Regions from separate parts of the Chelatococcus daeguensis genome, predicted to be linked through region 1. Evidence: riboswitches for the same ligand, from Rfam matches in the RefSeq annotation. Region 1 holds a riboswitch; each other region holds the start of a gene.
What was found. Region 1 has a riboswitch for cobalamin ahead of BOQ54_RS00295 (TonB-dependent receptor plug domain-containing protein). Riboswitches for the same ligand answer to the same signal wherever they lie in the genome.
Positions count from the first base shown of each region.

Region 2: linked by a shared signal. The riboswitch ahead of BOQ54_RS20240 (ribonucleotide-diphosphate reductase subunit beta) and the one ahead of BOQ54_RS00295 (TonB-dependent receptor plug domain-containing protein) in region 1 are both predicted to bind cobalamin.
Region 3: linked by a shared signal. The riboswitch ahead of BOQ54_RS02590 (CbtB domain-containing protein) and the one ahead of BOQ54_RS00295 (TonB-dependent receptor plug domain-containing protein) in region 1 are both predicted to bind cobalamin.

Region 1 covers NZ_CP018095.1:63,045-73,161, reverse strand. Annotated here, with positions in the region: gene BOQ54_RS00300 (FecCD family ABC transporter permease) at 1-1,025, opposite strand, end outside; gene BOQ54_RS00295 (TonB-dependent receptor plug domain-containing protein) at 1,030-3,006, opposite strand; cobalamin riboswitch at 3,041-3,233, opposite strand; gene BOQ54_RS00290 (ABC transporter substrate-binding protein) at 3,618-4,457, shown strand; gene BOQ54_RS00285 (cobyric acid synthase) at 4,454-5,938, opposite strand; gene cobO (cob(I)yrinic acid a,c-diamide adenosyltransferase) at 5,938-6,552, opposite strand; gene cobU (bifunctional adenosylcobinamide kinase/adenosylcobinamide-phosphate guanylyltransferase) at 6,549-7,082, opposite strand; gene trxA (thioredoxin) at 7,183-7,503, opposite strand; gene addA (double-strand break repair helicase AddA) at 7,640-10,117, opposite strand, start outside.
Region 2 covers NZ_CP018095.1:2,015,867-2,025,983, forward strand. Annotated here, with positions in the region: gene BOQ54_RS09595 (FecCD family ABC transporter permease) at 1-947, opposite strand, end outside; gene BOQ54_RS09600 (ABC transporter substrate-binding protein) at 1,010-2,044, opposite strand; partial or broken gene BOQ54_RS20240 (ribonucleotide-diphosphate reductase subunit beta) at 2,171-2,417, opposite strand; cobalamin riboswitch at 2,555-2,767, opposite strand; gene BOQ54_RS19745 (alpha/beta fold hydrolase) at 2,979-7,682, shown strand; gene BOQ54_RS20445 (alpha/beta fold hydrolase) at 7,609-8,529, opposite strand; gene BOQ54_RS09615 (DUF1127 domain-containing protein) at 8,548-8,787, opposite strand; gene BOQ54_RS09620 (NAD(P)-binding domain-containing protein) at 8,909-10,117, opposite strand, start outside.
Region 3 covers NZ_CP018095.1:553,615-563,731, reverse strand. Annotated here, with positions in the region: gene cobN (cobaltochelatase subunit CobN) at 1-421, opposite strand, end outside; gene cobW (cobalamin biosynthesis protein CobW) at 469-1,518, opposite strand; gene BOQ54_RS02600 (DUF1636 family protein) at 1,586-2,014, opposite strand; gene BOQ54_RS02595 (CbtA family protein) at 2,014-2,739, opposite strand; gene BOQ54_RS02590 (CbtB domain-containing protein) at 2,746-2,919, opposite strand; cobalamin riboswitch at 2,955-3,143, opposite strand; gene rnk (nucleoside diphosphate kinase regulator) at 3,208-3,621, opposite strand; gene BOQ54_RS02580 (hypothetical protein) at 4,000-4,689, opposite strand; gene BOQ54_RS02575 (O-antigen ligase family protein) at 4,686-6,047, opposite strand; tRNA gene BOQ54_RS02570 (tRNA-Arg) at 6,176-6,252, opposite strand; gene BOQ54_RS02565 (thermonuclease family protein) at 6,273-7,139, shown strand; gene BOQ54_RS02560 (M48 family metalloprotease) at 7,208-8,620, shown strand; gene BOQ54_RS02555 (CarD family transcriptional regulator) at 8,832-9,422, opposite strand; gene fdxA (ferredoxin FdxA) at 9,761-10,099, opposite strand.

The sequences.
Region 1 (10,117 bases):
AGCTCGGCCCGGCGGCGCACGATGATGTAGAGGAAGAAGGGGACGCCGACGATGGCGGTGAGCACGCCGAGCTTGACCTCGGTGGCGGAGGGGATGACACGCACGGCGCAATCGGCCGCAGTCAGCAGCACCGCCCCGGCGAGCGCTGCCGGCACGAGCGTGCGGCCCGGGTCATGACCGACGAGCGGGCGCACGATGTGCGGGGCGACGAGGCCGATGAAGCCGATGGTGCCGGCGACCGCTACGCTCGCGCCGACGCCGACGGCCACCCCGGTGACGACCGCAAGGCGCAGCAGGCGCACGTCGATGCCGAGGCTGCGGGCGGCTTCCTCGCCGAGCGCCAGCGTGCGCAGCGCCCCACCCTGGGAGAGGAGGAGCGCGGCCCCGAGAAGCGCGAAGGGCGCCACGAGCGCGACGTGGCGCATGGTTCGGTCCTCCAGCGAGCCCATGAGCCAGAAGACGATCTCGGTGACGGCGAAGGCGTTGGGCGACAGGCTGATGGCGAGCGAGGTGGCCGCCCCGGCGAGGCTAGAGATGGCAAGCCCCGCAAGGACGAGGACGACGAGGCTCGCACCCTCACCGGCGATGAGGATGACGACGAGCACCGACAGGAAGGAGGCGGCGATGGCGGCGAGCGGCAGGGCGGGCGAATAGACCTCCGCATAGCCGAAATAGATGACGACGACGGCTCCGAGCGCCGCCGCCTGCGGCGCACCGAAGACGGAGGGTGCGGCGAGCGGGTTGCGCAGCAGACCTTGCAAGGCGGCGCCCGCAAGGCCGAGCGTCGCGCCGATGATGACGGCGAGCAGGGTGCGCGGCAGGCGGATGTCGCGCACGACGACGCCCGCACCACCGCTGTCGCCGAGGAGGCCCTCGATCACCGTGGCTGGCGTGAGCCGCGCCGGGCCGAGCATCAGCGACAGGACGCACAGGACGAGGAGGATGACGACGAGCGCCGGCACCAGCCAGCGCCCGGAGCGGCGGGCCGCCTCCTCCTCGATCTCCCTGCCCCCTGCGCCGTCCATCGCCTCACCAGCTGGCCTTGAGGCCGGCGTAGAGCGAGCGCCCCGCCGTGCCGTAGTTCTTCACCTCCTCATAGCGCGCATCGGTGAGGTTTTCACCGCGCAGGAAGAGCGACACGCCCTCCGACACCTCATAGGAGGCGAAGAGGTCGAGCCGGGCATAGGGGGCGAGCCTGTCCTTCTCGTGCGCCGCGGAATAGCGCGCGTCGACGAGAACGAGCGTCGGCGCGATGACGAGGCCCGGCGCGGGCGTCAAGGTGAGGCCGATGCGCGCGGCGTTCTCCGGTCTGCGGGCGAGCCTGAGGTCGGTGGTGCGGTCGATGGCGACAAGGTTCGTATAGGCGATGTCGAGCCCAAGCCTCCCGGGAATGAGCTCGGCCTTCGCCGCCAGTTCGAAGCCGCTGGTCTCGGCCCGCGCCACATTGACGTAGCAACCAAAGGGCTGGTCCGGCCGGCAGGACGGATCGCTCTGGAAATTGATGAGATCGCGCAAGCGGTTGAGGAACAGCGTGCCGGAAAGGGTGAGCCGCCCGTCGAACAGCTTCTGGTCGATGCCGGCGTCGATGCCGAAGGAGCGCTCCGGGCTGAGCGCCGCATTGCCGTAGAGCGGATCGAGGCGCTGGTAGAGCGTCGGAGCCTTGGCGCCCGTCCCGGCGCTTGCGCGCAGCACGGTGCCGCTCTCCGCGATGTCGTAGGCGAGGGTGGCGCGCCAGGTGGCGAAGCGGTCCGCCCCCTCGATGTCGTCAATGCGCCCGCCGAGCGACAGGTTCAAGTGCTCGGCGAGGGCGATCTGGTGCAGGGCGAAGAGCGAGCGGGTGGTCTGGACGGCATCGTCGAGCGTCGTGCGTAGGCCGGGCACCGGCAGCACCGGCTGGCTCGTGCTCGTCAACGTCTCGCGTTCCACCTGGCCGCCGAAGGTAAGGAGGCCGAAGGCATCAAGCGAGAGATCGCCCTGATAGGAGGCGCCGACGCGCCCGCCGACATAGCCATCCTTCGACCAGTCCGTCACCGGCGCTGCCGTGCTGCCGTAATAGCTGATGGAGCGATAGTCGCGCTCGGTGCGGTTGGCATAGACGAGAAAGGTGTTCTTCAGCCGCCGGTCGAAGGCGTGGACGGTCGCCCTGGCATGGACCTGCCCGAGGCGCTGGACGCTCGACGACGGGGTGTCGGGAAAGGCTCCGAAGGCCGCGTCGTATTGCGTGGCATTGACATAGGCCGAGCCGCCGAGGTCGAAGGCGACGTCTTCGCTCGGCGAGAAGCCGAAGCGCGCGGAGAGGCCGAAGCGGCGCGCGCCGTCGTTCTCCAGCGGCCATGGGTGCCGGGCGCGGAGGCGGCCGATGCGGTGGCCCCAGCGCGAGAAGCCGGCGGTGTCGTAGCCGTTGAGGGAGATGGCATAGTTGAAGCGCGGATCGCCGCCGGACACGGCGGCCTGCACCCCCCTGCTGCCGTAACTGCCGCCCTCGGCGGCGATGGCTGCGCGCGGCTCGCCGCGGCCCTTGCGGGTGATGATGTTGACGACGCCGCCCATCGCGTCCGAGCCGTAGAGGGCCGATTGGGGGCCGCGCAGCACCTCGATGCGCTCGATGCCGGTCGGCACCAGCAACGAGAAGTCGAACTGGCCGTTGCCGGTGGACGGATCATTGACGCGCACGCCGTCGATCAGCACCAGGGTCTGGCCCGGCTCGCCGCCGCGCAGGCGCACAGAGGCGGTGGCGCCCGTGCCGCCACTCTCGGTGAGGTCGAGGCCGGGCACGCGGCGCAGGGCCTCGTTGAGCGTGCGAGCGCCCGCGCGGGCGATCTCCTCGCCGGTAATGACGGTAACGGCGCTGCCGCTGCGGGCAATGGCCTGCGGGCCGCGCGTCGCCGTGACGACGATCTCGCGCAGGGCTATCTCGTTGCTGGCGGCATCGGTGGCGGCAAGGATGAGGGAAGACAAAAGGAAGATACCGCCGGAGAGCGTCCGGCGGCCGGCGGAACCGGCCATGAAAACCTCCATTCCGCCCCTCCGGCGGATGTCAGGGTTGCCTCGCGCGCTGGCCGGTCTCCTGGCTTGCGGGTCCCTGCGGCGATTCGGCCTTCCCGGTGCCCGATGGCCCCAGTGGCTTCGTCGAATCGCCGCTCGCCGCTCACAGTTGCGGGGGCAGCCACGGTCTTGCACCGTGTTCCCGTTTCACCCCGCTGCGGCGGGGCACCAACGCAGGGCCTCTTTACGCAGACCGCGGCTCGGCCGCAAGCACGCGGAGCGGATACACCGCCCGTGCATTTGCGCCGGCGCAAGGAGCGCCGTAAGGCTGCGGCCGAGATTGCGCCCGTAAGGGCAGGCAAGGACATGAGGATATGAGGACGGCTGTCGCGTTCGCGATCGTGCTTGCAACAGGGCTCGGCCTTGGGCCGGCTTCCGGCAGCAGCGAGCCGGAGCGCCTCTCTCCTCCCTCCCCCCACGCAGTGGTGGGGAGGGCCGGGGTGGGGGGCGGTTCCGCCGGCGGGCGTTCGACGATTGCAGGTGGTGTGTCCGTCGGCCCGGAAGGCTTCCGGCCTGCACCCGCCGGCCCCCCACCCCTGACCCCTTCCCGCCGCGAGCGGGGGGAGGGGGATATGGTGCGCCTCGCCGCGGCCGGCCGATCGGAAACCGTGCCGTCCGTTGTCCGCTACACCGAAACGCCTCCGGCGCGGGTCGTCTCGCTCAACCTGTGCGCCGACCAACTCCTGCTGGCACTCGCCGACCGCGGCCAGATCGCCTCGCTCAGCCCCCTGTCGCGCGATGAGGATTATTCCTTCCTCGCGGGGCTGGTTGATGACCTTCCGGTCAACGGCGGCACGGGGGAGGAGATCCTTGTCGGCGAGGCGGACCTCGTGCTCAGTGGCCGGTACGGGACGCGCGTCAAGCGCGAGCTTTTGGAGCGCCACGGCGTGGAGCTGATGGTGCTCGACCCCTGGCGCGACATCGCCGGGGGGCGCGAGCAGCTCAGGGCCGTTGCGGCCCGGCTCGGCCATACGGAGCGCGGCGCGGCGCTTGCCGCCGAGATCGAGGCGGCGCTCGCGCGTACCAGGGGCATCGCACGGCGCCCGGCCACCGCGCTCGTTCTCTACCGGCGCGGCTATGTGCCGGGGGAACGCTCGCTCGTCGGCGAACTCCTCGGCCACATGGGCCTTCAGCCGATGCAGGCCCGCCTCGGCCTGACGCAGGGCGGCCTCGTGCGCCTCGAGCAACTCGTCATGGACCCGCCGGACTTCGTGGTGATGGACGAGGCCGATGCCCGCGCCATCGACAACGGCACGGCCTTTCTCGTCCACCCGGCGCTTGCCCGCGTGCTGCCGCCCGAGCGGCGCCTCTTCCTGTCCGACAGGCTCACCATCTGCGGCGGGCCGTCGACGCCGGCCGCCATCGAGGCGCTTGCGGCCGAGGTGCGTGCCAAGGTGAACGGGGAGCGTTAGCGGATCGACTCGCCGCCTCGCTCCTGCGCGATGGCGAGGAGTGCGGCGACGTCCATGTGCCGGCCGACATGGGCGGCGAGCCTGTCGAGGGCTTCCTCGATGCTGCGCTCGTAGGCGAGGCTGGCGCGGAAGGTGCCGCCGCTCGCCTGGGCGAGGAAGGCCCGGCGGAAGTCGTCGGCGGCGAACATGCCGTGCAGATAAGTGCCGATGACGAGCCCGTCCGGCGACATGGCCCCTTCGCGTTCGCCGGCGACGCGAAAGGGCGCGCGCATGCAATCGGGCCCTTCGCTGCGGCCGAGGTGGATCTCGTAAGCGGTGACCGCATAGCCCGTCCCTGCATGGACGGCCTCGACCGGCCGCACGGTCTTATCGCCCGTCAGGACCGTGTCGATGTCGAGAAGGCCGAGCCCCGGCACGACACCGGCCGTGCCCTCGATGCCCTCGGGATCGGCGATGGTGCGGCCGAGCATCTGGTAGCCGCCGCACAGGCCCACGACGCGCCGGCCGCGGCGCACATGGGCGAGGATGTCGATGTCCCAGCCCTCGTCCCTGAGATGGGCGAGGTCGGCGATGGTCGCCTTCGAGCCGGGCAGTACGATGAGGTCGGCGTCGGACGGGATCGGCCGGCCGGGCGGCACGAGGACGAGGGAGACGCCCTCCTCCAGCCTGAGCGGGTCGAGATCGTCGAAATTGGCGATGCGCGGCAGGACGGGGGCGGCGACGATGAAGGTGTCGCCCGGCTTGCGGCCGGTGCCGGTGAGGTCGAGCGCATCTTCCGCAGGTAGCCGGCTCGCCTCCGGAAGCCAGGGCAGCAGGCCGAGCGGCTGCCAGCCGGTGCGCTCGGCAATCGCCGTCATGCCGGCGGAGAAGAGGGCGGGATCGCCGCGGAACTTGTTGACGAGAAAGCCGCGCACCATGGCACGGTCGGTTTCGCCGAGCACGGCATGGGTGCCGACGAGGCTGGCGATGACGCCGCCGCGGTCGATGTCGCCGACGAGCACCACCGGTACGTCGGCCTCGGTGGCGAAGCCCATGTTGGCGATGTCGCCGGCGCGCAGGTTGATCTCGGCCGGGCTGCCCGCGCCCTCGACGATGACGAGGTCCGCCCCCTCGCAGACCTTGGCGAAGCTGCCGAGCACGAAGGGCATCAGCGCCTTGCGCCGGCCGGTGAAGTCGCGCGCGTCGAGATGGCCGTGGCGCCGGCCCTGCACGATGAGCTGGGAGCCGCGGTCGCTCTCGGGCTTCAGCAGCACCGGGTTCATGTGCACGGTGGGCTCGGCGCGGGCGGCGCGCGCCTGCAGCGCCTGGGCGCGGCCGATCTCGCCGCCGGCCACTGCAGCGGCGTTGTTCGACATGTTCTGCGCCTTGAAGGGGCGCACGGTGAGCCCGCGGCGGGCAAAGAGGCGGCACAGGCCCGCGACGATGAGCGACTTGCCGACGTTGGAGCCGGTGCCCTGGAGCATCACCGCGGGCGTTACCATCAGAATTCGATACCTTCCTGTGCCTTCACCCCAGCGGCGAAGTGATGCTTGACGAGCCCCGCTTCCGTGACGAGATCGGCGGCGGCGACCATCTCCGGCTTGGCGTTGCGACCGGTGACGACCACGTGCAGATCCGACCGCCGCGCCGTGAGCGTCGCCACCACCGCGTCGAGCGGCAGGTAATCATAGCGCAGGGCGATGTTGAGTTCGTCGAGAATGACGAGGCGGACGTCGTCCCGCGCCATCAGCTCCTTCGCCTTGTCCCACGCGCGCGAGGCGGCGGCGATGTCGCGGGCCTTGTCCTGCGTCTCCCAGGTGAAGCCCTCGCCCATGGCGTGCCATTCGACGAGGTCGGAAAAGCGCTCCATGGCGCGGCGCTCGCCCGTCTCCCAGTTGCCCTTGATGAACTGGACGACGCCCACCTTCCAGCCGTGGCCGAGGGCGCGCAGCATGAGGCCGAAGGCGGCGGTCGACTTGCCCTTGCCGGGGCCGGTGTTGACGATGAGGAGGCCCTTCTCGCGTGTCTTTGCCGCCACCTCCGCATCCTGCACCGCCTTGCGCTTCACCATCTTCTCGCGATGGCGGGCGGCTTCCTCGGGGGAGATGGCGGTCATCGGTCGCGTCCCTTCACGGTGAGCGGCAGGCCGGCGACCACGAGGGTGACCTGGTCGACGACGGCGGCAAGGCGTTGGTTGAGGAGGCCGGCATGGTCGCGGAAGCGGCGGGCGAGCGCATTGTCCGGCACGATGCCGAAGCCGACCTCGTTGGCGACGAGGACGAGCGGCCGCCTTCGGCGGGCTACCGCCTCCGTTAGTTGCCGGCAAGCGGTCTCGACATCCTCGTCCGAGAGCATGATGTTGGTGAGCCAGAGGGTCAGGCAGTCGACGAGGACGGGCGCGCCCTCCGGCGCCGCGGCGATGGCCGCGACGAGGGCGCGAGGCGCCTCCACAGTCCGCCATTGGGGTTCCCTGTCATGACGGTGGCGGGCGATGCGCTCCAACATCTCGGCGTCGCGCGCCTCGGCAGTGGCTATATAGATCCACGGTCCCGGCATCGCCCTGACCAGCGCCTCGGCATGGCGGCTCTTGCCCGAGCGGGCGCCGCCGAGGACGAGATGGGCGATGGGGAGGTCCGTGTCCTGCATGGCTCCGGCATGCCACGGCGGCCCGGCGGCGGCAACAGGCAATCGCGGCAAGAAAAAAGGGCCCCGGCGGGCCCTTCTTCCAGCGTCGATGCGCCGCGACTCAGACGGCGGTCGAGATCCACTTGGACAGTTCGCTCTTCGGCAGGGCACCGACCTTCTGGCCGGCGAGCTTGCCGTCCTTGAACATCATGAGGGTCGGGATCGAGCGGATGCCGAACTGGGCGGCTGTGTTCGGGTTCTCGTCGACGTTGAGCTTGACGACCTTGACCTTGCCGGCCATCTCGGTGGCGATTTCCTCGAGCGCGGGCGCGATCATGCGGCAGGGTCCGCACCATTCGGCCCAGAAATCGACGACGACGGGCTCTGCGGACTTCAGGACATCGGCCTCGAAGCTCGCATCTGTCACCTTCGCAGTCGCCATGATGAGTTCCTTTCCATATGCGCGGCGCAGTCTGCGCAGCAAGTCGATCCGAACGTAGGAAGGCCCCCCGTTCCGGTCAAGGCAACTTGTGTGCGTGCCCACACGTTGACGCTAGATCTGGTGGCACCCTGGCCGTTCACAACACCGGGATCCGGCCGAGCGCGGCGGCGAGCGCCTCGCCGGGAACCTCCAGCACACGCGGCCCGGCGGTGTAGACGAGAAGGGCCCTGAGGCTGCGTCCGGGGAAGATGTCCGCAAGCAGCGCCGCATAGACGGCGAGCTGCACGACATGCGCCTCGGGCACCGCCGCGAGATCCGCCGGAGGGCGGACGCTCGTCTTGAAATCGGCGAAGACGACGGTCTCGTCGCTCACCACGAGCCGGTCGATCTGTCCCGAGACGGCGCGCCTCGTGCTGCCGACGGCGATCTCGCCGGCAACGGCGACCTCGGCGCGCGCGTCAGGGCCAAAGAGGGGCGCGAGCGCCGGCTCGTCGAGAAGGGCGAGGGCCTGGGCGACAACGCCGGCCCGCTTCGCCTCGTCGAGGCGCCCGGCCCGCGCGGCGACGAATCGCTCGGCCGCCGTCCGGCGCGCCGCGGCAGGCAGGCCGGGCAGATGCTCGACGAGCTGGTGTACGAGCGTGCCGGCAAGGCGCGCGTCGGCGGCGAAGGGCCCGTCACCCGGACGGTGCGGCCTATCGGCGGCGGCGAGCGCGCTCGAGGGGCTGAGCGGCGGCGGCGCCTCCGGCTCCGCAGGCGCCGGCCGATCGAGCCAATCGGGCATGGCGATGCCGGCGCTATCCTCGGCGGAGGCCGGCGCGGCTGCGAGAGCGTCGAGGGGGCCGCTTCGCCAGCGCTGGACCCTCAGGCCGTCCACCTCGACCTCTTCCAGCCGACCCTCCAGGCCGCGGCGGATCATGCGAGTCCAGCACATGGCGGGCAGCTCGGGCCAGTTGCCGTCCTTGCCGCGCTTGCCGTTGCTGTAGGAAGCGACGACGAACCGGTCCTTCGCGCGGGTCATGGCGACGTAGAGGAGGCGGTTGTGCTCCTCGGCCTCGCGCGTGCGTACCGCTTCCCTGAGCCGTGCAATGGCCGGAGTGTCCTCGTCGCGCTTCGGCGACCACACCGGCACCGTGGCCGGGCCGGCGCGGCCGCGGTGCTGCAGGGGCAGCGCGAAGAGTTTGGGATCATGGCGGCCGTTGGGCTGTCTGCAGTCGTCGGCGAGGATGACGAAGGGCGCCTCCAGCCCCTTGGCACCGTGCACCGTCATGACGCGGACCTCGTCGCGTCCGGCGTCGAGGTCGCGCTTGATCTCGCGCTTCACCTCGCGGCCGTCGCTCTCGAAGGAGAGGAGAAAGGCTTTCAGCGACGGCGCGTGGCGGTGCTCGAAGTCGAGCGCCATGGCGAGAAAGGCGTCGATGGCGTCGCCCGCCTCCTGGCCGAGCCGTGCGACGAGCCGCTCGCGGCCGCCTTCCGGGCCGATCAGCCCGGCATAGAAGGCGAAGGGACCGCGGCGGGCGGCGGCATTGCGCCAGCGCGCGAGCGCCTCGCCCGCCCGTGCAGCCGCTGCATCGCCGGCCGCGCTGGTCCGCGCGATGGCGTCGGCGAGGCTCTCGCTCTCCTCCCGCCGTGCGGCGATGCGCATCAGATCGTCGTCACCAAGGCCGAGGAGCGGACTCTTAAGGGCGGCGGCCAGCGTCAGGTCGTCGTCGGGCAGGACGGCGGCCCGCCCCGCGGCGACAAGGTCGCGCACGGCGATGTGCTGGCCGACGTCGAGACGGTCGGCGCCGGCGACCGGCACGCCGCGTCGCTTCAGGGCCCGAATGACGGCCTCGAAGAAGGCGCCGCGGCTGCGCACGAGAATGAGGATGTCGCCCGGGGCGAAGCGCTGGCCGGCATCGTCGCCGTGCCGCGTCAGCCGCTCGACGGTACGGGCGATGCGCTCGGCCACGCGGATGGCGGGCGCGCTTTCGGTGACTTCGTCGAGCGGCAGCGCCCAGGCTTCCGGCTCCTCGCTATCTGCCGGCCGCTCCGTCTCCCATATCTCGACGAGGCCCGGGGCATCGGGGCGCGCGCTCTCATGCGCGGTGCCGACCGCGACATCAGCGAAGCTGAGGCCGCGATAATGGGCCTCGACCGAGAAGACGGCATCGACGGCGCTCAGCACCGCCGGCGCGGAGCGGAAGGAGACGGTGAGCTCCACCGGCTCGAACAGGAGGTCAGCCTGCTTTGCCCGTGTCTGGAAATAGCGGCCCGAGCCCTCGAATTCCTGCGGTGCAGCGCCCTGGAATCCGTAGATCGACTGCTTGGGATCGCCTACGGCAAAGAGCGTGCGTGTCTTCGCGACGGCGCCCTCACCGGCAAAGAGTTCCTCCGTCAGCCGCTTCAGGATGGCCCATTGCGTCGGACTCGTGTCCTGCGCCTCATCGACGAGGAGGTGGTCGATGCCGGCGTCGAGCTTGTAGAGCACCCAGGCCGTATCAGCGCGCTCGAGCAGGGTCAGCGTGCGCTCGACCAGATCGTCGAAATCGAGCGCGCCCCTCGCCCGCTTGACAGCCTCGATGCGAGCGAGGACAGCCTGCGCGAGGGTGAGCAGGGCCTGCGTCCGCTCAAGCGT
Region 2 (10,117 bases), 1.6 Mb from region 1:
GTCATGACGCCGATGGGCAGGACCTGCCCGGGAATGACCGTGCGGGACAGGACGTCCGCCGCGATCATGAAGGTTGCGCCGATGAGGGCCGAGGCGGGCAGCAGTCGCCCGTGCCGCACGCCGACGATGAGGCGCGCCGCATGCGGAATGACGAGCCCGACAAACCCGATCGAGCCGACGATGCTCACCATGGTCGCCGTCATGAAGGCACAGGCGGCGATGAGCACCGCATAGACGCGCTTCACCGGCACGCCGAGCGATGCCGCGGACCGGGAGCCGAAGGCGAAGGCATCGAGCGCACGTGCATGGAGGAGGCAGATGAGAAGCCCGCCGAGCGTCACGGGCACGGCGAGCGACACGTCCGGCCAGCGCACGCCTGACAGGTTACCGAGTAGCCAGAACATGATGCCGCGCGCCTGGTCGGCGGTCGCCGATTTCGTGACGATGAGGGAAGTGAGGGCGTTGAAGAGCTGGGAGCCGGCGATCCCCGCGAGGATGATGGCCGCCGGGCCCCGTCCGGCCCCGAGCGCGAGCAGCGCGACGAGGCCGAAGGCGAGGAGCGCTCCGGCGAAGGCGCCGAGCGACAGCGATACGAAGCCGGAGCCGAGGCCGAGGATGGCGACCGCGACCGCCCCGCTCGAAGCGCCCGCCGAGATGCCGAGGATATACGGGTCGGCAAGCGCGTTGCGGAGCAGGGACTGGAGCACGACGCCGCCCAAGGCGAGCGAGGCGCCGCAGCAGGCCGCGACGAGGGCGCGCGCGATGCGGTAGTTCCAGACGATGCCCTCGTCGATGGGATCGAGTGCATAGCCCGCACTCCACAGGCGGTTGGCCACGGTCTTGGCCACCGTCTCAACCGGAATGGACGTCTCGCCCACGGCCGCGCCGAGCGCGAGCCCGGCCGTCAGGATCGCGGCAGCGACGAGTCCATCCGCAACGAAGCGCAAAGGCGCGAGCGCCGGCCTTGTCCGGCCCGCGTCAACTTCGACCGGGGACAGCTGTAGCGACGTCACTGGACGAGACCGGCTTTCTCGAGCGCATGGGCGAGAACCTCGATGCCCTCGATCGTGCGGATCGTCGGGTTCATCGCCTGGGCGTCCATGACGATGACGCGGCCGTCCTTCACCGCCGGCATGAGGCGCGTGACCGGATCGCTCTCGAGGAATTTCAGCTTCACGGTGATGTCGTCGGCCGGGTAGCGGCGCCGGTCCATCCGGCCGGCGACGAGGACCGTCGGATTGGCCCGCGCGATCGTCTCCCAGCCGACCGTCGGCCATTCCTCCTTGCTCTCGATGACGTTGCGGACCCCGAGCGTCGCCATGATGTAGCCCGGTGCGCCGCTCAGCCCCGCGACATAGGGATCGATGTCGAGCTGGGCGCTGGAGAACCAAAAGACGGCCGACACCTTGCCGCCGAGCGAGGCGATCTTCTGCCGGGCCGCCGCTTCGCGGGCCTTCAGCTTTGCGATCAGCGCGTCGCCCCGCTCCTTGACGTCGAAGATGCGGGCGAGATCGTCGATCTCCTGATAGATCAGCTCCATCGAGAATTTGGTGGTGCGCACGCCGTCGCCGCCACTCGAATTGTCCTTGCCGATGCAATCGGCCGGGGAGGTGTAGACCGGGATGCCAAGCTCGGCGAACTGCTCGGGCGTCGCGACCACGCCCCGTGGGCCGATCTGCCACTGGAACTGCGTCGTGACGAGGTCAGGCTTCGCGCCGAGCACGCTCTCGAAGCTTGGATCGTTGTCGGCGAGCCGCGGGATGGTGGCATTGACCTCCTCGTAGCCCTCGATCACCGGCCCGAGCCACACCGCCGTACCGACGACCTTCTCCGCAAGGCCAAGGAGGTAAAGGATTTCCGTCGAGCTTTGGCCGACGGAAACCGTGCGCGTCGGCGCCTGCGTAAAGATGATGTCACGGCCGCAGTTCTTCACCGTCAGCGGATATTGTGTCTGCCCGGCGACGGCAGGTGGAGCAAGCGCCAGGAGGGCGGCTGCACCGCAGGCCCCGAGGAAGGGACGGAGGAAGCTGGTTGGCAAGGTCATGGTCCTTTTTGGGAAACAGGCCATCTGGTTTTGCCGTCCATCCCGTGCGGGAGCGGCGCAGATGGCTGAGAGCAGGGCGCGTCGCAGCAAAATGAAATGTTATAACATTCACTATGTCACGCCGGGTACCGGCGCAAGATCGTTTGCACGGCATTCGCGCCATACACAGGTGGCTGCGTAGCAGCGGTTGGCGATGAAGTGCATGTGCTGGTCGCACGGCGGCGCGTTCAACCCGAGGAAGCCGCGCGGTATGGTGTCCCGTCCCGCAGGCTGCCTCGCTCTCGGCCGCTTGCTTCAGCATCGTCCTGAACTCGTCCTGGAAGGCGCCGGTCCACAGATGCGGGTTCTCGGACCTGATCTGGTTGATGGCGTTCGGTTTCCACGGACAAAGACACCGGCTTCAAACCCTATTATCGGGCGCAAAGGCCGGGCGGATGCGAGGATGGCGTCGACGGCTCACGCCGTGGTCCCGACGACCCAAGCGACCCACCGGGACACCCCGCCCGAGGACGTTTCGTTCCAGTCACGGCAGGTCTCCTGGCTCGCGGGTCGTCGCCTTCGTCCGGCCTTCCCGGAGCCCGCGGGCTCCAGTGACACGCGATGGACGATTGGCTCGCCGCTCACAGTTGCGGGGGCAGCTCCGGCCTTGCCGCTCGGCGCACCGGATTCCCTCTTAGCTCTCGTTTCAGGACGATTCGAGAGACCATGACTACTAGATAGCGTGCCGATCGCGAGCGGCAGCGTCAATATCTTGGCGCCATCCTTCCTCGACTGTGTTGGCGAGCCGCCGAGCCGGCGAGCGTTCCCACTCCGGCGCACGGGGTGCGGGTTTCGTCGGGTGCGCTGCGGCACATCCCGGCAGCGCTGGCCGAATGATAACTTTCAGCCCTCCGCCGCAATTGGTACATTTTGAAACGAGTAGAGGCAGCATGCCGTGTCGCTCGATATCCGCGTTCTTGGAGACCTGACGGTCCTTCGCGCCGGCGAGGCCGTGTCCCTGCCGCCGTCGCGCAAGACGCGGGCGCTGCTGGCCTATCTCGCCATGACCGACAGGCCGCAGCGGCGCGAGCGGCTGTGCGAGATGTTCTGGGAAATCCCGGACGACCCGCGCGGCGCGCTGCGCTGGAGCCTGTCGAAGATCCGCCAGATCGTCGAGAACGGCGAGGGCGGCGTTCTGGAGGCCGACCGCAACACGGTCTATCTCAACAAGGACGGTCTGGTCCTCGATGCGGCGCCGCTGCGCGGCCTCGGCATCCGCGATATCGAGGCGCTCGGCACCGAAAGCCTGGAGGCGCTCGCCGGCGCCTTCCGCGGCCGCTTCCTCGACGATCTCTCGCTGCCGCGCTGCCCGGAGTTCGAGGCCTGGCGCATCGCCGTCGGCGACGAGCTCGACGTCACGCGCCTGCGTCTCCTGCGCATCCTGATCGACCGTCTGGCGGACGAGCCGGAGCGCGCGCTCGTCCACGCCCGCATATTGCAGGCCCTCGAGCCCGACGACGAGACGGTGCGCACGGACATCCGCCGGCTCGGAGAGGCTGCCCGCCGGATCGCGATGGTCCAGCCGCGGCAGGCCGGGGAGGGCGAGGCTGCGCCTGTCGAGGCCCGCGAGGAGAGGGAGGCGGAGCCGCAGGGCCCGGCCGCAGCCACGCCGCTGGCCCAGGAAATCCGTCGCTGCGCGACGCCCGACGGCGTGCGGTTGGCCTATGCGTTGAGCGGCCAGGGGCCGCCCCTTGTCCGTGCCGCCCACTGGATGTCGCATCTGGAGCGGGACTGGGACAGCCCGGTGTGGAAGCACTGGATGGAAGGGCTATCAGCCGATTTCCGTCTGGTGCGCTACGACCAGCGCGGCAACGGCCTGTCGGACCGTGACCCGGCCGATCTCACCTTCGAGGCGATGATCGCCGACCTTGAGAGCATCATCGACGCCGCGGGTCTGCGCCGAGTCTTCCTGCTCGGCATCTCACACGGGTGCGCCACGTCGATCGCCTATGCCGCGCGCCATCCCGAGCGCGTGGCCGGCATGGTGCTCTACGGCGGCTTCAGCCGGGGCTGGCGCAGGCGCGGGGACCCGCGCGAGGTGGCGCGCCGCGAGGCGATGAGTGCCCTGATGCGCGAGGGCTGGGGACAGGACGACCCGGTCTTCCGCCAGATGTTCACCTCCATGTTCATCCCCGAGGCGACGCCCGAGCAGAAGGATTGGTACAACGATCTGCAGCGGGACACCGTCTCGCCCGAGGTGGCGCACCGGATCTTCGAGGAAGGCGGCGAGATCGACGTGACGGATCTCCTGCCGCGGATCCGCGTGCCGACGCTCGTCATGCATGCCACCCGCGACGCGGTGATCCCCTTCGAGCACGGCAAGGCGCTCGCCGCCAGCATGCCGGGTGCGCGCTTCCTCGCGCTCGACAGCGCCAACCACGTGCTCCTGGCGCACGAGCCGGCCTTCGCCACTTTCCTCGAGGAGACGCGCCGCTTCCTTGCCGATCCGGAAGAAACGCAGAAGCTTTCCCAGCCGCCGGCGCGTCTCGGTATCGACCGGTCCCGCCAGTACGTCACGGTGCTGGCTGCCGAGGTCGTCAGCCCGCTCGATGCCGTCGAGACCGTCGATCCCGAGACCGCGGAGTGCGAGCTGCAGCCGATCTACGACCGCCTGGTGGCGGTGATCGAGGAGCACGGCGGCGTCGTCACGGCCAATCTCGACGGCATGGTCAGCGCGACCTTCGGCCTGGCACGGGCGACGGAGGACCACGCCTTCCTCGCCTGCCGGGCGGCGCTTGCGGCGCGGCTCGCGGTCGAGGAGCTGCCGCAGGGCGGTGCGCGGCTGAGGGCCGGGATCGACACGGGCGAGGTCATCGTGCGCCAGACGCCCGGACCGGACGGCATCCGGGTCGAGGTGAACGGCGTCGCCACGCGGTCCGCGAACCGCCTGATGCGCGCGCTGCGGCGAGCGACCATCGCCGCGACGGCCCGGGCGCGGACGGCAGCCGGTGGCTATCTCCAGATGCAGCGGATGCGCCATGCCGAACATCCGCAACTCGGGCGGGACGAGCGGGCCTACGAGCTCGTCAGCGAGAACCACGCCCTGTCCCGCTGGCATCTGAGGGCCAATCGCGGGCTGACCGGCCTCGTCGCGCGCGAGGCCGAGCTCAAGAGCCTCATCACGGCCTGGCGGCGCGTGCGCGAGGGCCATGGGCAGGTCGTCGGCATCGTTGCCGATCCCGGCCTCGGCAAGTCGCGCCTCGCGCACGAGTTCCTCGCCCTCGACGAGGTCGCCGGCTTTGCCGTTCTCGAAAGCGGCGGCCATGAATTCGATGCCAGCGTCTCGCTCGGCGTCGCCAAGAAGCTGCTGCTGTCCGCCTGCGGCATCCGCGGCGAGGACACGCTGGAGGAGGCGCGCGATCGCCTCCTGCGCCGGCAGGCGGAGCTTGCGCTCGACCCGGGTCACGGCGCGCCGTTGTCCTTCCTCGCCGACATGCCGGTCGAGGACGAGGCCTGGCACCGGCTCGATGCGCGCGAGCGGACGGCCCGCGTCTGCGCGGCGATGAGCGCCTTCCTCATCGCCGTGAGCCGGCAGGCGCCGCTCGCCCTGCTGGTGGAGGATCTGCACTGGATCGATGCGGAGAGCGAGGCCATCGTGAACCGCCTCGTCGATGCGATCGGCGCCAACCGCATCATGCTCATCGCCACCTATCGGCCGCACTACCGGCACGGCTGGGCACGCAGGGGCTCGTTCCAGCAGATCAGGCTGGAGCGTTTCGTGCGCGAGGAGATGGACGCGTTCCTGACGGCGCTGCTCGGCTCCGACCCGAGCCTCGGGGACCTGCGCGCGCTCCTGACCGAGCGGGCCGATGGCACGCCGCTGTTCCTCGAGGAGATGGTGCGGGCGCTGGCCGCGAGCGGCGCCCTCATTGGCCAGCCCGGCCATTTCGAGGCGAGAAGCCCCGTCACCGACGTGGTCGTCCCCTCATCGGTGCAGTCGGTTATCGCCGCCCGCATCCAGCAGCTCGGCGATACGGAGCGCCAGGTGCTGCAGGTTGCCGCCGTCATCGGCCGCAACGTGCCGCGCCCGCTGCTGCAGCACCTCATGGCCGGGGCCTATCTCGATGCGGCGCTCACCCGCCTGCAAGAGCTCGAATTCCTCTTCGAGGTGCAGAGCTTCCCGCATGTCGAATACACCTTCAAGCACGCCCTGACCCTCAACGTCGCCTACGACTCGCTGCTGCTGGAGGACCGCAGGCAACTGCACCGAAGCGTCTTTGCGGCGATGGAACGGCTCTATGCCGGCTCGCTGACCCACCACATCGAGCAGCTCTCCGAACATGCGTTTCGCGCCGAGCAGTGGGAGCCGGCCGCGCACTACCTGCTCATCGCCGCGGGCCGGGCCGAGGAGCGTTCGGCCTATGCGGCGGCGGCGCGGTTCCTCGAGAAGGCACGCAAGGCCATCGCGGCCCTGCCGCGGACGCCGGAGACGCTCGCCCAGGCGATCGACCTGCGCGTGCGCATGCGCCCGGCCTATGGCGCACTCGGCGACTATCACAAGGCTCTCGGCCCGCTCCTGGAGGCGCGCGAGCTCGCGATGGAGCTAGGGGATCCGCAGCGCATCTCCGACGTTCTCCTCCATCTGAGCTATCTCAACAGCTCGCACGGCCGCTTCGAGGAGGCGCTGGAGCCTGCGGAGACGCTGAATCGCGCGGCCACGGCCAACGGCGTCGAGCGCTGCATCAGCGAATCCGATCTCGCCGCCGCGCAGGCCCTCATCCTGCGCAGCAGGGCGCGGCAGGTGCTGGAGCGCCTTGCCCCGCACGAGGAACGCTTCACCAGGCTCTGGCGCCTGGAGCGCTTCGGGCAGATCGGCGCGCGATCAGTCTGGTATCTCGGCCATCGTGCCCAGGCGCAGGCCCGCCTCGGCCTGTTCGATGCGGCCGACCTGACGCTCGCCGAGCTGCGTCAAGTGGTCAGCGAGGTGGCGCGGCCCGTCGACAGCTGCGCGGAAGTCTATTTCACCGGGGTCGTCGAGGTCCTGCGCGGTCCCGATGCGCAGGTCGTGAAGCGTCTGCGGCAGACTGTGTCGGAGGCAAGCAGCAGCGGGCGGCTGCTCGTGCAGGGATGGCTGCTCGCCATTCTCGGCCACGCGGAATTCATGCTGGGCGAGATGGAGACAGCCTATGTCACGCTCGAGAAGGCCATCACCGAGGCCGAGCGGATAGACCTGCCGCAGTTCGAATGTCACGCCCGGGCCGTGCTGGCCGGCCTGCGCGCACGCCTGGGCGAGCCGGAGGCCGCGGCCAATCTCGCCCATGCGCGTGAACTCGCCCGCCAGCGCGACGACCCGTGGAGCGAGATCCTCGTGCTGCGCGGCTTCGCCGCGCTGAAGCCGGCGCGGTCCGCTGTGACCTGGCTGGAAGAGGCCTGCGCCCTTGCACGGCGGCGCGAACTGCGGCCTGAACTTGCCCGCTCGCTGCGAACCCTCGGACACGCCCAGCGCAGGATCGATCCCGCTCTCGCCGCCGCCACCCTCGCGGAGGCCGACGCGCTCTATGGCGAGATGGGCCTGCGCGAGCGCGTCACCGGCGCTTCGGGGCAGAGGACGGTGGAAAGAGCCGCCGAGGATCACGCCGCGACGGCAATAACGACGTAGCGTCGCTCGGGGACCGGGCGAGGTCGCGCCGCATCACGCGGCTTGCGACCGGGTAGCGGCTGCGCCAGCCAGCGCGACATGACGGGCGATGCGCTCCGCGACCAGCGTCTCGTGGGTTACGGGACCCATGTGCCCGGCGCCAGCCACCACCTCCAGGGCCGTGGCCGCAAGGCGCGAGGCGAGTTCCTCGGCGATGAGCCGCGTGGGTGCCGGCGCATGTTCGCCGCGCAGGAGGAGGACCGGGAAGGGGAAGCCAAGATACCGGCTCATCGCCGTCGACTCGTGGATGAGGGCGCGAAAGTCGAGGCTCGCCTTCGGCAGGTAGCCGACAAGCTTCGCCTGCAGGTCCGGGCGCATGGTGCTGAAGGCGCCGGCGCCGTTCCAGTAGTCGACGAAGCGCTCCGCCGCCGCCCGGTAGGAGCCTTCGGAGAGGCCCGTGTGGATGGCGCCTGCGATCGCCTGGATCTCCCGAAGCGCCGCTCGGCCGGGTGGGCCCATCGTCCTCAAGAGATGAAATGCGGACGGCTCGTAGGCTGAGGCTCGCCAGCCGCTCGGGCCGCCGGGCGGCGATGTGGAGCGCCAGGCCCCCGCCATAGGAATGGCCGACGAGATGCACCGGCCCCTCGAGGCGGTCGATAAGGGCGATGATGCTCGCCGCCTCGTCCGCCAGGGAGAAGATTGCCTGGCCTTCCCACGCGCCGCCTCCGTCGGAGCCGATGAGATCGGGCGCGATGAGGCGATGGTCGGGGGCGAGGCGCTCTGCGAGCCTGCGCCACTGCCGGCCTCCGCCGCCGGAGCAGTGCAGGGCGACGACGTGGCCGGCAAGGTGGCCGGGGTGCGATGCCATCTTCACGGAGGCCGTTCCTCAGTACCGGTCGCGGCCGGAGAGGCCGTGTTCGCTGAAGGCCGTCACGTCGTCGATCTGCGAGCGGTCGATGCCGACGTCCAGGAGCAGGTAGTCGGGCAGCTCGTGGAGGTCCCGCCGGGCCTGCTGCAGGTGCAAGAAGCGGCGCATGTCGGCAAAGGCTCCCGCCACGATGCGAAGAGACGGAAAGCGAGCATGCCGGCTGGCGTGAAACGGCGTGACATGGTCGAGGACACTCATGGTCGTCTCCATTCTTCGGGGCGCTGAAGGGCGCCGATGCGACACTTATCCGGGTTGAACGTGAGCGTGACCGTTGAAGAGAACGTCGGTTTCTGCGGTATGACTGTTGGATTTCTTCTCCTCATGCCGCAGTGCGGCGGCGCACGCCGAGATGGCATGCGATGTGCGCGGCAAGCGCCTCGGCATCCGCCCCTACGCCGTCGATGAAGCTCGAGTTGCGCCGGCGCATGAAGTGGAGGCCGAGCACGTAAAGCCCGGCGAGCGGGCAGATGCCGCCGTCGTGGACGATCTCGCCGCGGGCATCGAGAACCGGCATGTGCAGCCACGGATAGCTGCGCCGGTAGCCCGTCGCCCAGACGACGGTCCTGATGCCTGCCCGGTCGAGGTCGATCTCGGCACCGCCATCGTGAAGCAGGATCGGCTCGGCCGGCTCGTGCGCTGTCGCCCGGCGGAAGGTTCCGTTCTCGACCATTTCGTCGATGCTGTTCAGGATGCGGATGAGGCGCAGGTCCGCTGCGGCCGTGGTTTGCGACAGGTCGCCGGCAAAGCGCATCCGCCGGCCGCGGGCCCCGGTTGCCCGTCCCACGAGTTGTACGCCCCTGCGCTGCAGGATCGCGAGATCGATCGAGCGATGATCGGGGCTGCCGACGAGCTGCAGCGACGGCTCTTCGCGCAGGGTGGCGTGAGGGTGCATCTCCGCCTTCGCCTTGCGCAGGCTGCCGAGCCGATCGAGCCACCACAGGATGTCGTGCCCGCGGTAGCGGCGCGGCAGCCGCGTGTGATGGCCGACGGAGAGCGTGACGGGCCGCCCCGAGGCGTGGATCTCCTCGGCGAGCTGGATGCCGCTCGCCGAGGCGCCGAGCACGAGGACGCCACCTTCGGGAAGCTGGTCGGCTCGGCGATAGTCGCGCGGCACGACCTGCGCCATATGCCGCGCAAGGCGCGATGCCATGGCGGGAACGCGTGGCAGGTCGCAGTGGCCGGTGGCGATCACCAGGCCGCGCGCGGCCCATTCCCCCGCATCCGTGACGATGCGATATCCGGCGCTCACGCGCCGTGCGGATCTGACATCGACGCCGCTTTCGACCGGCGCGGCGATGCGCTGCGCATAATTCTCCAGAAACCGGACGGTCTCCGGCATGGTCATGAAGCCGTCGGGATCCGGCCCGTCGTAGCCGCCGCCGGGAAGCCGTGTCATCCAGTTCGGCGTCAGGAGTCTGAGCGAATCCCAGCGCTCGCTGCGCCAGCGTTCGCCGACACGTCCCCGTTCGAGAACGACATGGTCGATGCCGCGCGCACTCAGGCAGTGGCTCATGGCGAGGCCGGCCTG
Region 3 (10,117 bases), 490 kb from region 1:
GCAGCAGGTCCGGCGAGGCGCTGGAGAGCGCCATGAGCGCAGGGTCGGGCCGCGGTTCGCCGGGCACCGCCGCGAGCATCAAGCCCGTCTCCCGCGCGAGCTGTGACAGGCGCTCGAGGCCGTAGCGCCAGTAGTCGACGCCGCCGAGGCAACGCACCAGGACGAAACGCGCCTTCGCCGCCACCTGATCGACGTAGAGGTCGACCGACAGGGGATGGCGCAGCCGCTTGAGGTCGGCGAGGCGCAGGCTGGGAAAGTCGCTGCCGGAGCGAGCATGGGCGAGACGGGCATGGGCGGCCGCGACGAGCGCAAGATCGCTGTCGGCGAAGGAGAGCACGACGACGTCGCCCGGCGACTGGGCGACATCCACCGCCTCGTTCGCCTCGTCGAGCGTCACGGATGTCGTCGCGAGGAGGTGCATCGCCTCCGTCCCTCAGCTCTCACGCAGCCGGCAAGCCCGCGCGCTCCTCACCCGGCGAGCGCACCCGCCACCGCATCCCGGTCGAAGCCCTTGAGGCCGATGACGACGAGCCGGCCCGCGCGCTCCTCACCCGGCTTCCATGCCCGGTCGAAATGATGGCCTACTCGGGATCCCACCGCCTGCACCACGAGCCGCATGGGCTTGTCCGGCAGCGCGAGGAAACCCTTGATGCGCAGGACGCCATCCACCGCGCCCGCGGCGGCGACGCGCCGGGCGATCTCCTCGGGCGAATCGACATCGGCCACCGGGAAGATAGCGCTCTCGAAGTCGTCGTGGTCGTGCTCGCCGATGTCGTCATGGTGCGACGGACGGGCGGCAAGGTCGTTCTCCGCCGCCGCGCCGAGGCCGATCAGCACGCGCGCGTCGATGGCGCCGTTGGCCGCCGGCACGATCTTGACCGCGCGCGGCAGTTCGCTGGCAATCTGTGCTGACACGGCCTCGATCTCGGCCGAGGTCATCAGGTCCGTCTTGTTGAGCACGATGAGGTCGGCGCACAGAATCTGGTCCTCGAACACCTCCTCGAGCGGATTGTCGTGGTCGAGCGTCTCGTCCGCCGCACGCTGCGCCGCCAGCGCGGCGGGATCGTCGGCAAAGCGCCCCTCCGCCACGGCCGGCCCGTCGACCACGGCGACGACGCCGTCGACGGTGACGCGCGAGCGGATCTGCGGCCAGTTGAAGGCGCTGACGAGCGGCTTGGGCAGGGCGAGGCCCGAGGTCTCGATGACGATGTGGTCGGGCGCCGGCTCAATGGCGAGCAACCGGTCGAGCGCCGGCACGAAGTCATCCGCCACCGTGCAGCACAGGCAGCCGTTGGGCAGCTCCACCACCGCCTCCTCCGGGCAGCCGGCGATGCCGCAGCCGGAAAGGAACGAGCCGTCGAAGCCGACGTCGCCGAATTCGTTAACGATGACGGCAATGCGCCGGCCGTGGCCGCCCTCGAGGATGCGGCGCACGAGGGTCGTCTTGCCCGCGCCAAGGAAGCCGGTGACGATGGTACACGGCACCTTGGCCGTCGTTGCTGGAAGGGTCGCTTGCATCTGTCGGTCCAGTCTGCCGCATCACGGCGGCACAAGAAAATCGGGGGCTGCGCCAGGAGCGGCGCGGCTAGTCCTGCGTCAGCGCATCGCTGCCGCTCAGGGCCGGCGTCGGCGTCTGCGGGCGAAAGGCCAGGGGCGGCACGCGCGCGACGACGCCCTTGCGGAAGGGCAGCGGCCGCTCCTTCCAGGCGATGATGCCGTTCTCGGTGGCGCCATAAGCCCGTGCGGCAGCGGCGATGTCGTCGAGATGGGCCTCGTTGTCGAGGTCACCGACGAGATAGGTCCACTTGCCGTCACCGACGAGCGCCACCGTGCAGGGGCGGTTGCAGACGGCGAGGCACTCGACCGGCACCACCGCGGCGCCGGGCGCGTCATCGGCCAGCCGGTCGGCGAGGCGCTCGGCGAGCACGCGGCCCGGCTCATCGAAGCCGACGGCATTGTCGGCGCGCCGCCGGCAGGAGACGCAGACGAAGACGGTGACGTCGGGCGCCGCCATCACGCCTCACCCGCCCGGTGGGCCAGATGCTGCCAGAGGAGACCGACGAGGAGCCCGGTCGACAGCCACAGCACCGCCTGGACGGCGAGCGAGGTGGCGGCGAACTGGGCGGCGAGCTCGGCCGGCACGCGGCTCTCGTAGGCGGCCGGATGCGGCGCGCCGACGACGTGCGGCGCCGCGATCATGGCAAGGGCGATAGCTCGGGCCCAGAACGCGCCGTGGTGCACGAACAGCCACAGGCCGCCCGCGGTCAGCGCCGCCGTCGCGATCCACCAGACCTGCCGCGCCAGCAGCGGCGCGGCGGCGCTGCCGGGCAGTTCCGGCGCGAGGCCGAGGGCCGGTGCAAGGCCGGCGGCGAGGAAGGCGGCGAAGGCGAACCCGAGGGCCCGGCGCTCGTCGATGCGCCCGCCTGCCGCGATCATGGCGGCGAGGATGACGAGGGCGAAACCGACGGCCGTGACGATCGTGGCAAGCCCGGTCAGCAAGGCCCTGCCGGCATCGAAGCCGGCCTCACCGCCCGATGCGGCAGCACGGGCGCCGTGGCCGCCGTGAGCGAGGATGATATTGGCCGGCACCAGCAGGCCACGGGCCTGCTGCTCGGCCTCGACCTCATAGACCTCCGCCGCCAGGATCAGCGGCGTCGTGGTGAAATGCTGCAGGACCGCAACCGCAAGCCCGGCAACGAGGCCGGCCACAAGGCCGACCGCGAGCACGCGTTGAAGCATTGCCCGTCAGTGGCAGGGGAAGCTCAGGGCGTGGCGCGTGTCGTGCGCGGCGTCGTGGATGGTGTCGGGATGGGCGAAGCCCGTCACGAAGACGAGGCCCGTGCCGAGGACGAAGGCGAGAAGCGCCACCTTGAAGGCTTCGGCGCGGCTGGCAACGCGGGCGGTTGCGACTGCGGTCATCGTGCATCTCCCTGGCTGCCACACCCGGCAGCCTCACGCGTGGATCGGCGACGGCAGGTCTCCTGGCTTGCGGCTCTCGGCTCCGGGCCGCCTTCCCGGGACCATGGGTCCCAGTGGCATCCGGCCCGGCGCTTGCCGCCTACAGTTGCGGGGGCAGCCGCGGCTTTCGACCGCGTTCCCTTTTCACCTCGCGGGAGCGAGGCACCGTCACCGGCACATTACCGTTTCACGAGGCGCTTGCAATCACGCTTTTTGCCGAGCGTCACCGCCGAGGCGCCCGTTGGCGCCTCAGGACCGCTCCTCGACGGCGTGGACCTTGAGCTGCCGCCGCTCGCCGCTGCGCGTCTCCCACGAGATCGACTGGCCGGCGGCGAGGCCGATGAGCGCGACGCCGATTGGAGTCAGAATGGAGATGCGGCCGGCCGCGATATCGGCCTCACCGGGGTAGACGAGCTCGACCGTCTGCACCTTGCCGGTCACCTCGTCCTCGAAGGTGACGCGCGAGCCCATGGCGACGACGGCGCTGCGCAGCTTGCCGGCTGGAAGGACCTTGGCCCGATCGAGCTCGCCCAGGAGATTCTCGGCAACCTCCGGCTGGCGATCTGCCGCGGCCTCGGCCAGCGCGTAAAGCCGGTCGAAATCCTCCTGCGAGACCGTGATGGGCGGACGGCGCAAGGCGCGGCGCGACGATACGGCGGACATGGAATAACCTCCCGATGAGCGTTCGACGGCCCGGTGCCGCTTCCTGACGGGCAGGCCGCTCGCGGAACGGCCCTCGCAGCGCGACCGCCTCTACGGCCGGCCGGCGCGCGGCGCCCTAGCCGCATGATGTGGATGACTGTCGTGTGATGTCGTGTATGGCCGGCCTACGCCGGCGGTCGTCAGGCCGAAGCCCGGCGGCTGCCCCGAACCCGGGCAGCCCAATGGCCACACCGCGTCCGGGGCTATATTCCCGCGATGAGAGAACCCGCGCGAAGCAGGAAACGGCGCTGTGGCACGACCTTCAACATCATCCATCGAATATGGGTTCGGCCGGAGCGGGTGTCAAACGGGCTGACGCGCTGCGGCCTGTGGACAGCGTCACTTCTCGGCGGCATCGAGCCGCGCGAGCTGGGTGGCGAACCATGCGCGCACCTCGCCGCCCGCCAAGTCACCCAGCGCCAGCGCGACCTTTTCGGCCCGCGGGTCCAGCGACGCGCGCGCGAGGATGTGCTGCATGCGATGCCCGGACATCACGAGGATGGCGAAATCCGCCGCGATGCGCCTGCGCTCGTCCGGCGTGAGGGCGTCGAAGGCATCGAGGGCGAAGAGCACCCGCCGCTCCGCCATCCACGCCTCGAAAGGCATGGTGCGGATCGACAGGGCGAGGGCAGCCCTGCCCTGGTCGTCGAGGCGCCCCCCGGTCACGTGGGTGGCAGCCAGCGCAAGCCAGGCATCGCCCGAACGGGGCGAGGCCCGCACGAGGCGCCGGCGCAGATCGGCGCAGGCTCCGCGCTGCCGCTCCGCCTCATCGCGAGCCCTCCGCGCCACCAGGACGAGCCACTCGCTGTCGCAGGACAGCGCCGCAACGGCCAGAACCTCGCCTGATTCGATGTCGCCGAGCGGCCCCGGAACGGGCGAATCAGCGATCGCGACGCGCGACAGCTGTCTTGCGCCGAACTCCGGCACAAGGGTTCCCATCGCGCGAACTGCCCAGCACTCGGACCGCAACATGACAAGGCCGGCGGCGACCAGCGCGACGGCAGGGAGGAGGGTCGTGGCGCGCCTCATCGCGTCTGTCCCGAAAGGATGGGCAGAACGGCCAGCCCCGTAGCCCGACGCCGGGTAGCCGTGATGCCGCGTGCCGCATCACCCGCGGCCGCGAAGGTCAGCGCGAGCAGCGCGGTGGCGAAGCCGCGGCTCTCGATCAGCATGGCTTCGACCACATTTGCACCGATCAGGAAGACAGCGACGGCGAAAGGCATACAGCGCAAGGCTCCGAGCCGTGCCACGTCCTCCCGCAAGGCGAGACGCAAGGACTGGCGAAGGAGAACGAAGAGGACGAAGAGAGCGGCGAGGAGCCCGACGACGCCAAGGCCGATGAGAATGTCCATGTAGCCGCTGTGCGGATTGACGAAATCGTAGCCGAACATCGCTGTGATGGCCGGCCGAAGCACCTGGTAGCCGGCGCTGAAGCCGTAACCGAGCCAGGGATTCTCCCTCGCGAGATCGATCAGCAGGACCCACAATTGCCAGCGGCCGGTGAAGGTGAGGTCTCGGCCGAGGGCCATGATGCCGGCGGCGAGCAGCGCCTGCGACGCGAGCAGCAGCGGAACGAGGAAGAAGAGGCCAAGGACCAGCAGCACACCGCGCAGGCTCCGCCCGGCCCCTTCGAGGAGGCGAAGCCCGGCCATGGCGGCAACCCCGATGACGAGCGCCGCATAGCCGCCGGCCGATTCCGACCGCACGAGACAAAGCACGGCCACGGCGGCGATAGCGAGACGCAGAACGAGCGGCCCGAGGGACGGCCCGGCGCAGAAGAGCCAGGTGATGCATGTGAGGGCCGCCGCCTGACCCAGCAGCACGCGATGGTAGAAGACGCCCCGCCAGACACCGGCATGGATGGATTCGAAGGCATCCGTGCGCTGGTGCAACGCCTGTTCGGGCGCAGCGAAGGCAAAGAGCGCGCTGGCGAGGATGCCGATGGCGAGGACGATGGCGACCAGACGCAAGGTCTCGCGGGCGCCGAAATACGCAACATAGCCGCAGCCGAGGACGAAGGTCGCCGTGCTGGCGAAGGCCTTCTGCAATGTCACCCCCGGAAGCGGCGACCAAAAGGCAGACAACGCCGCGAGAAGCAGCACCGGGAAGACGGGCCACGCGCGCAGCAGCGTGGCTGCGAAGCGGCGCGGCACCATCAGGCCGAAGCAGAGGCCAAGGGCGTAGATGCCGATGAGCAGGCCGCGCAACAGCGGCGAATAGATCTCGATGGCCTGCTCGAAGTCGATGCCGACTATCTGCGGCCGAAAGACATCGAAAAGCACGACAAGCGCCGCCAGCGCAACCAGCCGGATCACGGCGGGCCTTTGAGCGACATCGCCATCCCCCGGGCGGCGCAGTTGCGCCTTGCCGGTTCCCGTCTGTTGCATCCGCGGCGCCCCGCTGGCTCCCGAAACATGAGACTACCGCCGCCCGGCACAAATTGCCACGCGCCCACGCGCGGGCGGCGCCGCAAGCGCTGGCCGGCCCACTGCTGGCGGGATAACAATGGACGGGATGGTGTCCCGGACAGGATTCGAACCTGTGACCTACGGTTTAGGAAACCGTTGCTCTATCCTGCTGAGCTACCGGGACAACCGCAGCCCCTTTAGCACATGATTCTCGAAATTGCAGCGCGGCACATGCATCATGTCGGCATCGCGGCCGTTCTCGTGGCGCTCATCGCAGCGGCGCCGGCTCGCGCAGCCTCCTGCCCGGGGCGCATCGCCGGCACGGCGCGCATCGCCGCCGTCACACATCATGGCGACCTGAATCTCGATGACGGCCGCACGGTGCGGATCGCGGGTGCCCTGCTGCCGCAGGACGGGCCGGCGGCCGAAACCTGGCGTGGACGACTTGCAACACTCGCCGGAGAAGAGGTCACGCTTGCCGCAATCGGGGCGGGAACGGACCGCTGGGGCCGCAATGTTGCCTCAATCTTGGTCGGAAAGAACTTTTCGGCCGCGTGGGACGTTTTCCCACAACGCGCGTCAACCGACGCCGAAGGCGCATCCGATGTCATGATGCTCGAGGAGCTGTTGGTGCGGAACGGTTTGGCGCGTGTGTGGCCGCAGTATGGCGTGAAGGGTTGCATACCGACGTTGCTCGCGGCAGAGACAGAAGCGCGGCGCGAGGTACGCGGGCTGTGGCGCGAAGCCGAGCATGCGGTGCGGGAGGCGAGCGATCTTGACGGGCTTGCAGCCTTGGCGGGGCGGTTCGCCATCGTCGAGGGCACGGTGGCGAGTGTAGGCGAGCGTACAGCCCGTACCTATCTCAATTTCGGCCGGAGCTGGTCTGAGGACATGACGGTCACCGTCTCGAAACCGATCTGGGAGACCATGCGCGCGGCCGGTCTCTCTGCGGCCTCTCTCAAAGGGCGCCGGGTGCGTGTACGCGGCGTCGTCGAGCTGCGCGGCGGCCCGCTGATCGAGGTAACACGGGCGGAAGACATAGAGCGGATCGAGGTGGCCGGAACGGAATGAGCAGGCTGAGCGACAGGACAGGTCTGGTCTTGCCGGGACGTACCGCGCGTCTGGCGGCAGGACTTGCCATGGCACTTCTCCTGGCCGGCTGTGCTTTCGACAATAGCCGGCTGCCGGACACTGCCCCCCTGCCGCCGGCGGCGCCGCGGCTGACGGGGCTCGACCGGGCAGCAAGCCGCGAGCACCAGCAACTCGTCACCGCGCTCGGCGGCGAATACCGCAACGCCAGGGCCGAGCAGTTGCTGCAGCAGGTTGTGGCCAAGCTGGCGCCGGCGAGCGACCGTCCGGCAGAGAGCTATCGCGTCACCATCCTCAACTCCCCGACTGTCAACGCCTTCGCCCTTCCGACCGGCAACGTCTATGTCACGCGCGGTCTGCTCGCGCTCGCCAACGACACGTCGGAGATCGCCGGCGTACTGGCGCACGAGATCGCCCACGTCACCGCACGCCACGCTGTCGCGCGCGCGGAGATGGAGCAGCGCTCCATGCTCGTCAGCCGCGTGGTCTCCGAGGTGCTGAACGACCCGGCGGCGAGCGAGCAGGTGCGAGACGAGACGCGCCTGTCGATCGCAGGCTTCTCGCGCGCCCAGGAGCTCGAGGCGGACCGCATCGGCGTGCGCACCATCGCCAAGGCGGGTTACGACCCCTATGGTGCGGCGCGCTTCCTCGTCTCTCTCAGCCGCAACGCCGAGCTCAATGGAAGCTCGAGCCGGTCGGCCCAGGGGCAGAACTTCCTCTCGACCCACCCGACAACGCCGGAGCGCGTGTCCCAGGCCATCGCCGCGGCACGGCTGGCCAGCAGCACGCGGGCTGGGGCGGCCGACCGCAATGCCTATCTCAACGCCATCAACGGCATCGCCTATGGCGAGGACCCGGCCGACGGCGTCGTTCAGGGACGCCGCTTCCAGCATCCGCGCCTGGGCATCACCTTCGCCGGACCGGAGGGATTCCAGCTCGATAATACGGCCCAAGCCGTGTTCGGCGTCTCGCCCGACGGCTCGCATGCCCTCCGCCTCGACGCCGTCGAGCTGCCGCCGGCACAGAGCCTCCGGGACTTCCTCGCCTCGGGCTGGATCGAGGGCATGACGACCCAGAACATCACCGAGACGACGATCAACGGCCTGCCGGCGGCGACTGGCACCACCCAGGGCAAGGAGTGGTATTTCCAGCTGGCCGCCATCCGCGTCGACGGTGCCGTCTACCGCCTCGTCTACGCCTCGCGCGACAACAGCACCGCCACCATGCGCGCCTTCCGACAGACCCTCGCGAGCTTCCGCCGGCTCTCCACGCACGAAATCGCGTCCATCCGGCCGCGCCGCATCGCCTTGATCACGGCGCAGCCCGGCGACACGCCCGAGAGCCTCGCAAGCCGCATGTCGGCGCCCGACCGGCCGCTCGAGCGCTTTCTCGTGCTGAATGGCCTGACTGCGGGCAAGCCGCTGACGCCCGGCTGGACCTACAAGATCATCACGGAAGAATGATCGGCTGCGCGGCCTGCCAGGTCGCGGAACGGCGCGCCTGCGAATGGTGCAGGTGCATGCCGCGTGCCGCACGAGGCGGCCGGCCCCCGTCGCGGGCCAATGATGAAACCGGCGCAGCGCAAGCGGAGCCCGGGACCGCGCCGCCAGCAACGGCGACGGTCAGACAGCGAAAAGCCCGGCATTGCTGCCGGGCTCTTGTCTAACGCAGGGCTCAGGCGGCTTCTTCCTGGACGTCCTCGGCATCAAGGTCGGCATCGGCCTCGACCGGCGCCTTCGCCGCCCGCTTGGGTGACTTGGCAAGGCTGTCCTCGATCAGCTTCAGCGCCTCGGTCTCAGTGACGCGGTTGACGGCCGAGATCTCCCGCACCATCCGGTCGAGCGCGGCTTCGTAGAGCTGGCGCTCACTGTAGGACTGCTCGGGCTGGGCATCGGAACGGTGCAGGTCGCGCACCACCTCGGCGATGGCGATGAGATCGCCCGAATTGATCTTGGCCTCGTACTCCTGGGCACGACGCGACCACATGGTGCGCTTGATGCGCGCGCGGCCGGTCAGCGTCTCCAACGCCTTGGCGACCAGCGGTGTCTCGGCGAGCTTGCGCATGCCCACGCTTGCCGCCTTCGTGGTCGGCACGCGCAGGGTCATCTTGTCCTTCTCGAATGTGATGACGAACAGTTCCAGCTTGAAACCGGCGACCTCCTGCTCCTCGATGGCGACGATCTGGCCGACGCCATGAGCGGGATAGACGATGGATTCCCCCGTCTTGAAACCCTGACGCTGGGCGGTCTTCTTGGCATTCGTCATGATAGTGGTCGCCTCCTGATCGCACTCGCCTCAAAACGGACGATACGCCCCACCACCGGGAAGGCTGATCCGCGGCGGTGGCACAACACCAGCGGGGCAGGAGGGACACCTCTGCCTCGCAAACCGATCTCAGTCGATGAACCCGTGTCGCGCAAAGGCCTTGGGCGCCTGCGAGGACATCGCAGGTTCCGCTACTGACGTTCTTTGGCTGAACAAAGTACGGCGAAAACGACCGTGCCCATTGCGCTAACCGACTGTAGAACAACAACCTATCATAAAATGCAGTGAAAATCAAAGGCCTACCGCGCCGCACCCCGCGAGCGGACGGGGCAAGGCGCTCAATCCCCTTCTCCCGGCTCGGGCGAAAAATACTTCTCCAGCTTCCCCGGGACGCCATCAAACTCCTTGGCATCGGCCGGCGGCTCGCGCTTCTGGGTGATGTTCGGCCACACCTTGGCGAAATCGGCGTTCAGCTTCAACCAGTTCTCAAGCGCAGGCTCCGTGTCCGGCTTGATCGCCTCGGCAGGGCATTCCGGCTCGCACACACCGCAATCGATGCACTCGTCGGGATGGATGACGAGCATGTTCTCGCCTTCATAGAAACAGTCGACGGGGCAAACTTCGACGCAATCCATATACTTGCAACGAATGCAGTTGTCGGTGACGACGTAGGTCATCCGCTTCTCCTGCCGCCT